DNA from 4 places in the Agrobacterium sp. NPDC090283 genome. Region 4 is predicted to be linked to each of the others. Evidence: predicted binding sites of a transcription regulator. Region 4 holds the regulator's gene; each other region holds the start of a gene.
The links. Region 4 encodes LexA, which represses DNA repair genes until DNA is damaged. Its sites were predicted from a motif close to TGTTCNNNNTGTGTTCNG; they were not measured.
Positions count from the first base shown of each region.

Region 1: the regulator LexA is predicted to act here: its motif matches at 1,771-1,788, upstream of ACIQUH_RS21780 (YifB family Mg chelatase-like AAA ATPase).
Region 2: the regulator LexA is predicted to act here: its motif matches at 1,812-1,829, upstream of ACIQUH_RS13140 (ATP-dependent helicase).
Region 3: the regulator LexA is predicted to act here: its motif matches at 1,291-1,308, upstream of ruvC (crossover junction endodeoxyribonuclease RuvC).

Region 1 is NZ_JBIVYG010000017.1:107,197-110,514, forward strand. It holds gene ACIQUH_RS21780 (YifB family Mg chelatase-like AAA ATPase) at 159-1,691, opposite strand; gene gshB (glutathione synthase) at 1,875-2,834, opposite strand; gene ACIQUH_RS21790 (cupin domain-containing protein) at 3,076-3,318, opposite strand, start outside.
Region 2 is NZ_JBIVYG010000007.1:233,311-236,628, reverse strand. It holds gene ACIQUH_RS13140 (ATP-dependent helicase) at 1-1,682, opposite strand, end outside; gene ACIQUH_RS13135 (ABC transporter ATP-binding protein) at 2,004-2,741, opposite strand; gene ACIQUH_RS13130 (ABC transporter ATP-binding protein) at 2,738-3,318, opposite strand, start outside.
Region 3 is NZ_JBIVYG010000004.1:289,153-292,470, forward strand. It holds gene ACIQUH_RS08695 (methyl-accepting chemotaxis protein) at 1-1,104, opposite strand, end outside; gene ruvC (crossover junction endodeoxyribonuclease RuvC) at 1,350-1,862, shown strand; gene ruvA (Holliday junction branch migration protein RuvA) at 1,895-2,512, shown strand; gene ACIQUH_RS08710 (AbrB/MazE/SpoVT family DNA-binding domain-containing protein) at 2,576-2,857, shown strand; gene ACIQUH_RS08715 (PIN domain-containing protein) at 2,854-3,252, shown strand; gene ruvB (Holliday junction branch migration DNA helicase RuvB) at 3,249-3,318, shown strand, end outside.
Region 4 is NZ_JBIVYG010000001.1:538,977-542,294, forward strand. It holds gene ACIQUH_RS02675 (ComEC/Rec2 family competence protein) at 1-519, shown strand, start outside; gene ACIQUH_RS02680 (glutathione S-transferase family protein) at 540-1,217, opposite strand; gene lexA (transcriptional repressor LexA) at 1,657-2,379, opposite strand; gene ACIQUH_RS02690 (TRAP transporter large permease subunit) at 2,627-3,318, opposite strand, start outside.

The sequences.
Region 1 (3,318 bases), on a different contig from region 4:
CTATTTGATACGCCGCCGGCCTAGCTGGCGGCATGTCGGTTTTACGATGTCTGGCATGCCGCACTTGCATCACAAGCCTTTGAAATAGCTTTGCTCGCTTTGCGCCAAATCGCATGCGGCATGTACTTTCTTTCCAAGCGGACACAGCCAGATATGGTCTATGCCGCCGCTGTCAGCCTTTCGCCTGCGATACGATAGGATACGGCTTCCGCCACATGGATGCGGCCGACCGTCTGCTTGCCATCCAGATCGGCCAGGGTGCGGGCGACCTTGAGTATGCGATGATAACCCCGGGCGGAAAACTTCAGCCGCTCGGCCGCATCGCGCAGTAATTGCAGCCCGGACGCATCCGGCTCGGCATATTTTTCTATCAGGGTGGTCGTACAGCGGGCATTCGTGCGAATAGCAGGAAACCCGGCCGCGGCATAACGCTCCTGCTGCGCAAGGCGCGCCCGGGCAACACGGGCGGCCACCACTGCACTCGGCTCGGCCGCGACGGGGCGAATGAGATCGGCCGCGGAAACAGCGGGCACGTCAATACGGATATCAATACGGTCCAGCAGCGGTCCGGAAATGCGGGCCTGATAATCGGTCACGCACCGCTGGCCTCGAGCGCAGGTGAAACCCGGCTCTCCCGCCATGCCGCAACGGCAGGGGTTCATGGCCGCAACGAGCTGGATTTCCGCCGGATAGCTGACGCGATGATTGGCCCGCGCAATGATGCATTCACCCGTTTCCAGCGGCTGGCGAAGCGCATCCAGCACCGGCGGCGAAAATTCCGGGAACTCATCCAGGAAAAGAACGCCGTGATGGGCAAGCGAGGCTTCACCCGGTTTGGCGCGGAGCCCCCCTCCGATCAGCGCCGCCATGGTGGCGGAATGGTGCGGGGTGCGGAACGGCCTGCGATCCGACAGCTTGCCGCCGGACAATTGGCCAGCGATGGAATGAACCATCGACACCTCCAGCAATTCCGCCGCCTCCAGTGGCGGCAGGATGGAAGGCAGGCGGGCTGCGAGCATGGACTTGCCCGAGCCGGGCGGACCAACCATGAGCAGATTGTGGCCGCCGGCCGCTGCCACCTCCAGCGCGCGCCGGGCACTCTCCTGTCCTTTGATGTCAGCCAAATCCGGCAGATTGACCGGATTGGCGCGGATGGCGGGTGTGGGGCGCGACAAAAGCTGGGTGCCGCGAAAATGATTGGCAAGCGCAATCAGGCTGCGCGGGGCGAGAATATCGATACCGGCTCCGGCCCAGGCCGCTTCAGGCCCGCTTTCAGCCGGGCAGATCAGCCCCTTGCCGAGCGCATTGGCGCCGATGGCCGCCGGCAAGGCGCCCGAAACCATACCAATGGTGCCATCAAGATTGAGTTCGCCGAGAACCACATAACGTCCCAGCATTTCTGCCGGTATCGCCCCCAGAGCGGCCATGAGGCCAAGCGCAATGGGAAGATCAAAATGCGATCCTTCCTTGGGCAGATCGGCAGGCGCGAGATTGACGGTGACTTTTTTTGCCGGCAGCGCCAGACCGGAGGCATGCAGGGCGGCCTGCACCCGCTCACGGCTTTCGGCCACCGCCTTGTCGGGCAAGCCGACAATCTGGATGCCCACCTTTCCCGGTGCGACCATGACCTGCACTTCGACGGGCACGCCCTCTATGCCCTGAAATGCAACCGTATTGACCTTTGCCACCATGGCCTGCCCCCGCAAACCGGCCGCGCCAACAGGAGCTTCATGCTCCGGCGGCCACCCGCAAGCAACGTGCCACAGCGCAAAGAATAAAACAAGAACATTCAGCGAACAATTTCTCGCTGGCGATGTATTTTAGTTGTATCTAGTTGTGCTCGCGGAACAAAGCTGGATCGGCGAAAGGCCGCGTCAGAAATCCTGAGCTTCCCGCTTTTTCTCTATCGCGTCCCACAACAGGCTTGCGACATCGGCGCCGCCGAATTTCCGCACTTCGCGAATGCCCGTCGGCGAGGTGACGTTGATTTCCGTCATATAGTCGCCGATCACATCGATGCCGACGAACAGGAAACCGCGTTCGCGCAATGCCGGACCGATGCGGCGGCAGATTTCTTTCTCGCGCGCCGTCAGTTCCGTCGGTTCCGGCCGGCCGCCGGCATGCATGTTGGAGCGGGCGTCGTTTTCCGCCGGTACACGGTTGATGGCGCCGACCGGCTCGCCATCCACGAGCAGGATGCGCTTGTCGCCCTTGCGGACGTCAGGCAGATATTGCTGGGCGATGTAAGGCTCGCGGAACATCTGGCCGAACATTTCCAGCAGCGAGGAGAAATTGCGGTCGTCGCGCGCGGAATGGAAGACGCCCGCACCACCATTGCCATAAAGCGGCTTGAGGATGATATCGCCCATTTCGTTGCGGAAACGGGCGATTTCGGCCACGTCCTTGGTAATCAGCGTCTTCGGCATCAGATCGGCGAATTCGGTGACGAAAATCTTCTCAGGCGAATTGCGCACCCAGGCGGGATCGTTGACGACAAGCGTTTTCGGATGAATGCGTTCCAGCAGATGGGTGGAGGTAATGTAAGCCATGTCGAAGGGCGGATCCTGACGCAGATGGATGACATCCATCGTGGAGAGATCGACGCGCTCCGGTTCGGACAGGGAGAAATGGTCGCCCTTGATGTCGCGCAACTCCATCTGTTCGACAGTGGCGTAAATCTTGCCATCGCGCATGGAAAGACGTTCGGGCGTATAATGGAACAGCCGGTATCCGCGTGCCTGCGCCTCAAGGCTCATGGCGAAGGTGGAGTCGCCGGCGATATTGATGCCGGAGACATGATCCATCTGGATCGCGACGTTCTTGATCTTCGCCATGCGCATGTTCCTCTTGCAGCATGCGGACGCTTTCCGGCCCGCCATGCCCATTGCTTCGCCTTTTCAAGTTTCCTGCAGGACCGGGAGAAACCCGTAAATGCTGCAGAAAACCCTGAAGATGTAGGGCAGCGACCATTCAAAGGCAACTGCTGCAAGCGGTGGTTTGTGTGAGTTTTATTGAACCTTCACAATTCCATGGACGGAGCCGTGCAGGCCCCGCCAACCGGAATGTTTTATCGGTTCAGGCCGCCAGCTTATAGGAACGGCCGGCAAACAGCTTGTTCTTGACGCGGTAGGCCAGAGCCAGCGCCTTGGGGAACGGACGGCGCATGAAAGCGACCTTGCGGACATAGTCATCCACCCGCCAGGTGGCCCATGTTCCCGCCGGGAAATAAGCGACATCACCGACCCGAAGGATGCTGATCGAACCGTCTTCCGCCGTTACATGCACTTCGCCTTCGAGAATATAGACGGTTTCATCCCA
Region 2 (3,318 bases), on a different contig from region 4:
TAGTCTTCATCGAGCAGCGGCACGCCCGCCTGATCGCTGGTGGCGTCCGGCGGATCGAGCGTCAGCTCGGTCAGAAAGCGCTCGCGTGACGGGTAGCCGGCGGCGATCTGCTCAAGCTGCAGCAGATCGGCCTTGCGGGTGTCGGCATCTTCGTGGAGGCGCTCCAGATGGGGTTCGTACCACAGCCGCGCCTGACCGATCTGGCCCGGCCAGTCGTTCGGGGCCTGCCGCAGGCCCACCAGCATCTGCGTGAAAGCTGTCCAGTCGTCGCCGGTCTTCGGCGGCGGCGGAATTTCGGCAAGGGCAAGCAAAGGCTCGGGGTCTGTCGCGATCGCATCGAGAATATTGCCGGCCTTCTTCGGTCCGATGCCGGGCAACATCTGCAGCAGCCGGAAGCCGGCGACACGGTCGCGCGGGTTCTGTGCGAAGCGCAGCACGGCCAGCATGTCCTTCACATGGGCGCTGTCGAGGAATTTCAGGCCGCCAAACTTGACGAAGGGGATGTTGCGGCGGGTCAGTTCCACTTCAAGCGGCCCGCTATGGCTGGAGGTGCGGAACAGCACGGCCTGCTGTTTCAGCGTCATGCCGGTTTCGCGGTTGGCGAGAATCTGGTCGATGATGAAGTTCGCCTGTTCGGTTTCGTCCTTCACCGTCACGAGTTTCGGGCGCTCCAGCGACTGCCGCTCGGTCCAGAGGTTCTTGGTGAACCGCTCGCGCGCCAGATCGATGACACCGTTGGCGGCCGCAAGGATCGGCTGCGTCGAGCGATAGTTGCGGTCAAGCGTGATGATATCGGCCGCCGGGCTGAAGGACGTCGGAAAATCGAGGATGTTGCGCACCGTCGCGGCGCGGAACGAATAGATCGACTGCGCATCGTCACCCACCACGGTGAGGCCGCGGCCACCGGGCTTGAGCGCCATCAGCACCGAGGCCTGCAGCCGGTTGGTATCCTGATATTCGTCGACCATCACATGGTCGAAGCGGTTGCCGATATCATCAGCCAGAACCGGATCGCTGACCATCTGCGCCCAGTAGAGCAGAAGATCGTCGTAATCGAGCACGTTCTGGACCTGCTTGGCCTCCACATAGGCCGCAAACAATTCCTTAAGTTCGCTCTCCCAGTTGGCGACCCAGGGATAATGCTGGCGCAATATCTCCTTGAGCGGCGTCTGGGAATTCACCACACGCGAATAGATCGCAAGACACGTGCCTTTCGTTGGAAAGCGGCTTTCGGTCTTGGAAAAACCCAGCTCGTGCCGGGCGAGGTTCATCAGGTCGGCGCTGTCTTCGCGGTCGTGGATGGTGAAATCGATGTTAAGCCCGATCTGCTCGGCATAGATGCGCAACAGGCGCGCGCCGATGCCGTGAAATGTGCCGGACCAGGCCAGTGCATCGGTCATGATCGCCGAATTCGCCCCGATAACGTGTTTGCAGATACGCTCGACCCGCCGCGACATTTCCGTGGCGGCACGTCTGGAAAACGTCATCAGCAGGATACGGCGGGGATCGGCGCCATTCACGATCAGATGCGCAACACGGTGGGCGAGCGTATTGGTCTTGCCCGAACCGGCCCCGGCGATGATCAGCAGCGGCCCGGCCGTGTGTCCGTCTGCCAGCCCAACGCCATGCTCCACCGCCCTGCGTTGCTGTTCGTTGAGCTTTTCCAGATAGGCAACCGCCATGCCAGCAATCCTTAGATAACCTGCCTGTCCCCACGGGTGAGAACCTTGTTCAGAGATGGCAGTCGTCGGAATGTCCGGCCATTGTCTGCCCTGTCGTCGCAATGATTAGCAAAGACTCAAACAGCAATCCAGAACAAATGCTGAACGCATTGTTCCGGTGGTTTGAAGGCGGTCGGTGGTGAAATTTATCGGCCCAGAAGGTCGCTCGTCCCCTGCCGGCGATTGTCGGCTGGCGGGCAGGCGAAATCCCCGAAATCGCACCACATGAGAAAACGGGCGGCCGTGGATGGGCCGCCCGGTGTGGCCGTTGTGGGGTGAGCGTTACAGGAAACTGCTTTCGAACAGCTCACCTGAATAGGCCGCATGGGTAACGCCCGCTTGAAGATCGGCCTTGGTCAGCTCATCGACAAAAACGCCGTTCTGCATGACCAGCACGCGGTCGCACATATGGGCGATCACCGCGAGGTCATGGCTGACGAGAACGAAGGTGAGGTCGCGTTCTTCGCGCTGGTCGGCAAGCAGGTTCAGGATTTCCGCCTGAATGGAGACGTCGAGCGCGGATGTCGGCTCGTCGAGCAGCAGGATCGGCGGTTCGAGGATCAGCGCGCGGGCGATTGCCACGCGCTGGCGCTGGCCGCCGGAAAGTTCATGCGGGAAGCGCTCGGCAAAATATGCGGGCAGGCCCACCTGCTGCAGGGCAGCCGGAACCTTCGACCAGCCATCGCCAAGCCCCATAGCGCGGATCGGTTCGGCCAGAGCCCGGCCGATGCGGTGGCGTGGGTGCAGCGAACCGTAGGGATCCTGAAACACCATCTGGGCCAGTTTCAGTTCGTCGCGGCTGCGGGTCTTGCCGACCGGTTTGCCGTCAAAGCTGATCGAGCCGGTCCAGCCGGCTTCCAGCCCGGCCAGCGACCGCAGCAAGGTCGACTTGCCGCAGCCGCTCTCGCCGACGATGCCAAGGGTTTCACCTTTTTTGACCGTGAGGCTGACGCCGCGCACGACGTGGTTGCGTTTTTCCTTGGCGCCGTAAACGACGTCGAGCTTGTCTACCGTGATCATCGCATCACCTCCGCATCGATGGCCTGACGATCCAGCACCTTGAGACGCCGCACCGGATTGCGGGGATCGGGCATGGCCGCGATCAGGCCCCGCGTATAGGGATGCTGCGCATCTTCCAGCTTCGTCAGCGTTTCCACCACGCGCCCGCCATACATGACCAGCACGCGCTCACAGAAGGCCGCAACCATGCGGATGTCATGGCTGATGAGGATCAGGCCGGAATTATTCGCGCGCACCATCTCGTCCAGCAGCAGCAGGACGTCCTTGCGGACGCTGACATCGAGGGCCGAGGTCGGTTCGTCGGCGATGACCAGCTTCGGCTTGGCGAGCAGCATCATGGCGATCATCACGCGCTGCCCCATGCCGCCCGATATCTGGTGCGGATAAAGCGCCATGACGCGGTCGGGATCGTTGATGCGCACGCGCAGCAACATGTCGCGGGCGGCATCTCGCGCCGCCTTGCCGGTCAGCGCCAGATGCAGTTCGGCGGCCTCCGCCACCTGTTTGCCGATGGGCAGCACCGGGTTCAGCGAATAACGCGGGTCCTGCATGATCAGCGCCATCTCGCTGCCGCGGA
Region 3 (3,318 bases), on a different contig from region 4:
CCGTGCGAAAAAGGCCGTCGCAGCACACATGGCGGCGAGAACGCAGAGGCCGATCACGGCAAGCGTGCCGGCGATCGAGATGGAGCCGGCATTCAACTCGCTGCGCAGCATGCTTTCCACCGCGAGATATTTTTCCCCGGCGAAGGAGAAGGGGCGGGCATAGGCATTGGCTTCGCCATCCGCGCGGTCGATCTTGGCGACGGTCATGCCCGTCGCATTCAGAGCCGCGCCATGGAAACCGTAGATGGCCGGCTCAAGGCTGACCAACCTTTCGCCCTCAACGCCGAGAACCTTGCCATCGGCGGAGATGATCGCGGATTGTTCGGAACTGCCGGCCGTCACACCCTTGGTGAGAATCTGGCTGAAGACGCCTTCCTTGACCCGGAAGAGAACGATGCCCTTGAACGCGCCGAACTTGACGACCGGAACGCCGAAATAAATGCTAGCCTCTTTCGTGGCGGCATCGATGCGCAGGCCGGAGAAGCTGGTCTGCGCCACATCGTTCACGGCCTTTTCGGCATTCGCGGCACCGCGTGCGAAGGCCGCGCCGAGGCCGCTTTCCGCCCAGGCGCTGCCGGTGACGGTTTCCCCGAAAGCCGATCCTTTAAGATAGGAGTAATAGACCGTGCCGGCCGGATCGATGAAGAGAACGTCGCTGAACGGCGTTCCCTGCAGATAACCGCCAATATCCGTCTGGGTCTTCTCATGGGTCGAATAATAAAAGCCGCTCGGGCTTTCCGGCTTGATCAGCTTTTCCCTGTCGCCGAAGGGGTTTTCCTTGACGAAGACGCGCTGCAGTTCCGCCTTCGCGTCGCCGGAATTCTTCTGCACGGTGGCCCAGCCGCTGCGCATGGAGACGACAGCCATCTGCAGGGCTTCGATCTTGGCGATGGAGTCCGCCTGCACCTTCAGCTGTTCAAGACGTTCCTGGAGCATGTCGCCGCGGAAGACGAGAATGCTTTCCATGGATTTCGACGCCTGTTCCTCGAGAACGCCGCTGCTGCTCTGATAACCGAGAAGTGTCAGAGCCCCGGTCGAGATCGCCATCAGCGCCAGGAAAATCACCAGCACCTTGGTGGATATAGAATGAAAACGGTTCAGCATGGCCGATGCAGCCCCCAATGCCGGATCAGTTCCCACGCCATGCACGGATGGCGCCATCGGACGGCTGATATGGCGAAACTATCGTGCTGCGGATCATCATGTCCGCAGCTCCCCTTTTTGATTTTGCGAGAACAATGCGGCACGCGGTTTAAGCAGAGGTAAATGCTGCACTGCAAATTTGATGAATGTTGTCGTTTTGTTCACTTATCGCTGGCAGGGTCGCAACCGGAAAGATAAGGTGCCTCATGCAAAAGACGATTCGAATCATCGGCATTGACCCGGGATTAAGGCGCACCGGCTGGGGGGTGATCGACACCCTCGGCAACAGCCTGCGTTTTGTCGCCTCCGGCACGGTGACGTCGGATGGCGATATGGATCTCGCCTCCCGCCTGTGCCAGCTGCATGACGGGCTGGCGGATATCGTGCACAGCCATCAGCCTGACGAAGCGGCGGTGGAACAGACCTTCGTGAACAAGGATGCGGTTGCGACCCTGAAACTCGGTCAGGCGCGCGGCATCGCCATGCTGGTTCCGGCGCGCGCCGGGTTGCCGGTCTTTGAATATGCACCGAACGCGGTGAAGAAAGCCGTGATAGGCGTCGGGCACGGCGAAAAGCAGCAAATTCACATGATGCTGAAAATCCTGATGCCGAAGGCCGAATTCAAGGGTAACGATGCGGCGGATGCGCTCGCCATCGCAATCTGTCACGCCCATAATCGCGGCGGCGACAGGATGCGGCGACTGCTGGCGGCCGGTTGAATATTTAAAGTCTCATTGCAGCGGGCGGCATCATGATCGGAAAACTGAAAGGCAGCATCGAGGAAATCGGCGCGGATTACGTGCTGGTGGATGTGCACGGCGTCTGTTACGTCGCCTATTGTTCGGCGCGCACGCTGTCGAAAATCGGCTCCGTCGGGGAGGCGGTGGTGCTGTTCATCGAGACCTATGTGCGCGAGGACCAGCTGAAGCTCTTCGGTTTTCTCTCGGCGCTGGAGCGGGAATGGTTCAACCTGTTGCAGAGCGTGCAGGGCGTGGGCTCGAAAGTGGCCTTGGCCGTTCTTTCCACGCTGTCGCCCTCCGAACTGGCCAATGCCATCGCGCTTCAGGACAAGGTGATGATTTCGCGGGCGCCAGGCGTCGGGCCGAAGGTGGCGGTGCGTCTTGTGACCGAGCTTCGCAACAAGGCGCCTGCCTTTGCCGGAGAGGCTTCCGCCTCGATCGGCCTCAAGCAGGAGCTTGGCGAAGGCGTTGCATCCGCGCCGGTGGCGGATGCCGTTTCCGCGCTCACCAATCTCGGCTATTCGCGTGACCAGGCCGCCAATGCGGTTGCCGCCGCATTGAAGAACGGCGGAGAGGGCGGCGACAGCGCCAAGCTGATCCGGCTGGGTTTGAAGGAGCTTTCGCGTTAGTTGCCGAGGGTGAATTTTCTTACTAGATTATAGACAGTAAGAAAAAAGTGAGGTCGTAAGAAAATGGGTATCACGACGATGACCTCCAAAGGTCAGTTGACCATACCGAAGGAAATCCGGGACGAGCTGAAACTTACCCCGGGGACGCGTTTCTACGTTACGATACGCAACGGGCAAGTTGTGGCTGTTCCGAAAAATAAAAAGCTTGCGGATTTGGCCGGCATACTCGGCAAGCCGCCGAATGGCGCCCGACTGTCGTTAGAAGCGATGGACGAGGCAATCATGGACGCCGTTTCCGAAGATGATGAGCGGATCAGGCGGGAATGGTCTGAAGGCGACCGATGATCGGTATCGATACAAATGTGTTGATGCGCTTTTTGGTCAATGATGATGACCCGCAAAATGCAATCGCCAGACGCTTCCTTTCCGAACGGACGGCCGATGATCCTGCGTATATTAGCGCCGTAACGCTTGCAGAAACTGTCTGGATTTTACGGAAACGCCTGAATTTTCCGGCGGCGGATGTGCGTGATACGGTGAAGGCGCTGCTTGAGGCCGAAGGGCTGGTTGTTGAACATACCGAGGAGTTGGACGCGCTTCTCAATGACCATAAAAGCCCGAAAGCCGATATTGCCGACTATCTGGTATTCTGGTGCGGCGCCAGGGCAGGATGCCGCTCGACTGTTACTTTCGATAGAACCGCAGCAAAAGACATACCCGGAATGGAACTTCTGACATGAGCGATGCGGCAAGGCTGATTACCCCCGAAAAGCGCGGTGAGGACATCGACACCACCCTGCGCCCGC
Region 4 (3,318 bases):
GAACAGCCTGTGCCGCCGGTCTTTCTCAAGAGCGAGACCAAGACAGCCAAAGTGGCTTTGACCACGAAGGCGAAGCTCGATCCGAAAGAGATGAGCGCTGTCGCCCGGCGGATGACGGTGGCCCTGAGAGACGCCGCACCCGGTGTTTTCACCTGCAGCAAAGGTATATGGTGCGCAGCGCGCGCGGGAAGCGGCGAATGGATCATCGTTCTGGAAGACGGTCGCTTTGCCGGAAAGGCCTGCGATATCGCCGATATCGTCATCGTTTCCCGCAGAACCTCCTTCTCCCAATGCCGCTCGGGCGCGCTCCTGTTGAATCGCGATATTTTGCGACGGATCGGTTCGCTGGAGCTGGACTTCGCAGACAGCGATCAGGCAGGGGTGGTCGGCAGGTTGGGCGCCGCAATCGCCGGAATGGACAGGCCCTGGAGCGAACATCGCTATTACGACTGGAAAAGCGGCCATTTTGAACACGACCTGCCTGATGCCGTGACCCGGTTGCTGGCGGCGCCGCAATAAAGTGCCGCCAGCATGGATCGTCAGGCCCTTATGCGCAAATCCGCGGTCACGTCGCCGATCCCGGCGATTTCCTCTTCATGCGCCGCGTCGCGCCATGTCTCCTTCAGTCCGGCCTCGTACCATTCGCGCATGGCGGGAAGGGCAAGCAGCCGGTCGCAATAGGCTTTTGCCGCGGGCGAAAGTTCCGCCCCATAGCTCTGGAAACGAAAGGCCACCGGGCAGAAGAAGGCATCGACCGCCGTGAATTTCTGGCCCGCAAGATAAGGCCCGCCGAATTTCGCGAGACCTTCGCTCCACAGCGCATCGATGCGCTTTATATCGGCCGCAAGCCCGGTGTCGCCACCCTTCGGTTTTACGCGAATGCCGACCGACATGGGATATAGATTGCGCAGCGAAGAAAAGCCCGCATGCATTTCGCTCGCCGCCGAACGAGACCAGGCCCTTGCCTGCTTGTCGCTCGCCCAGACGCCCTGGTGTCGCTCCGCCAGATATTCGGCGATCGACAGCGATTCCCAAACCGTCACTCCCTCATCGACAAGGCAGGGTACCTTGCCGGTCGGAGAGAAGGTGGAGAAGGAAACGCCTTCGCCGAAGGGAACGAGTTTTTCATCGAAGGCGATGCCGAGCGTGCGCATCAATACCCACGGCCGCAGCGACCATGAGGAATAGTTCTTGTTGGCAATATAAAGATCGTACATGACGTGCTCCCCGATATGACGCGCATTTCTATAACGGCGGATGGGCCTTGGAATATTGCAAATAATCCATGGCTCCCATAAGCGGCATTGATGGATGGGAAGGTGAGGTCAGGGAAAAAGAGGCGCATCCACGTCACCACCTGGAGATGACGGCGAGACATATGGCGACGCGATTTGCAACCTGCATCCTCGCTCAAGGAGATGAAGGGTGCTCATTTCCTTGAATTCAACCAGCCGCCTCTTTGCCCTTTCCTGCAGCACAACGAAAACATCTGGCATGAATCCGGAACCATCCTTCATGACAAAAGACGCGCCGATCCGCTGGACGATTTCTCTTTACTTCGGCAAAGCCGCATTGTTCCAGAAAGCAAACCGCGATGCTTCAAAGGGAGCGTCATCTTTCCCGATGACGCTCCCACCGAAAAAAAGGCGCCGTCAATTAATGATAACGGCGGATCAGCCCAACCAGCTTGCCCTGGATTTTCACCCGGTCCGGTCCGAAAATACGGGTCTCATAGGCGGGATTGGCCGCTTCCAGAGCGATGGAAGCTCCCTTGCGGCGGAAACGCTTCAGGGTCGCTTCTTCATCATCCACCAGCGCGACGACGATATCGCCCGGATTGGCGGTGTTGCCGTTGCGGATGATGACGGTATCGCCATCAAAAATGCCGGCCTCGATCATCGAGTCGCCCTTGACCTCAAGAGCATAATGTTCGCCCGAACCCAGCATGTCGACCGGCACGGCCACATCGTGGGTGTTGTTCTGGATGGCGGAAATCGGCACGCCGGCGGCGATGCGGCCCATGACCGGCACGGTGACGGCGCCGCCGAGATCATTGGCTGGCGCCTTGGGGGCAGGGGCCGGTTCCGGCGTCTTCGGCTTGCCGAGGCTGCCTTCGATGACGCTGGGCGAAAAGCCGCGCTGCGGCCTCGCACCCGGCGTGTAGGCCTCCGGCAATTTGATCACTTCCAGCGCTCGTGCCCTGTTAGGTAGCCGGCGAATAAAGCCGCGCTCCTCGAGCGCGGTGATGAGCCGGTGGATGCCGGATTTGGAGGCAAGATCGAGTGCGTCCTTCATTTCATCGAAGGAGGGCGGCACGCCGGACTCTTTCATTCTTTCATGAATGAAGAGAAGCAATTCCTGCTGTTTGCGCGTGAGCATGAGGAAAACACCCTTGAGAATCGTCGTTGAAGTCGCGAAACAAATACAGAACGAACACTATATGTTCCATATGTGTTCCGCAATCCCCTAAAATTTCGTGAAGGGTGTATCGCAGATGGTGATTTGATCGTCGAAACCGTGAACAAAGCGGATTTGATTACTTAAGCGAGGTGTCTCGAACGCCAAAACCATCGGCCGGGGAGAATCGGCCGATGGTTTCCGTTGCCATTTTGCTGCGGGCTGAGTGTCAGTAGATCGTGAGCGCAGGAATGAAGCTGACCGCGATGAGAAGCAGCATCGCCATGGTGAAGAACGGCCACAATTCCCTCGTCGTCGCGCCGAGCGGCGCTCTGGCGATGGAGGACGAGATGAAGAGCGTGGTGCCGATCGGTGGCGTATAGAGCCCGATACCGAGATTGATGACCATCATCATGCCGAGCTGCACCCGGTCGAGCCCGATCATATCCGCAAGCGGCACGAAGATCGGTCCGAGAAGCAGGATCGACGGCGGCAGATCGAGCGGCATCCCGATGATCAGCATCAGGATGTTCATCATGAGAATGATCAGGATCGGGTTGGAGATATTCTCCGCCACCCAGGTGGCGAAATGCTGGGGAGCCTGATCGAAGGTGAGGACCCAGCCTACCGCCGCACTGCCCATGATGACCAGCATGACGACGCCGGTTGCCGAGCCCGCCTCGACGAAATTGTCGCAGAAACGTTTCCACGTCAGATCGCGATAAAAGAAGATGCTGAGCACGAGCGAATAGACGACAGAAAGAACGGCGACTTCCGTCGGCGTTGCAAAGCCGAAGCGCAGGCCGAGGATGATCAGGATCGGCAGAAGGATTGCCGGCAGGCTGCGGAATGCAAGGAGCGCCAGATCGCGCTTGCGGATACTTTCGTCACGCACGGCATAGCCCCGCCGCACAGCGATGG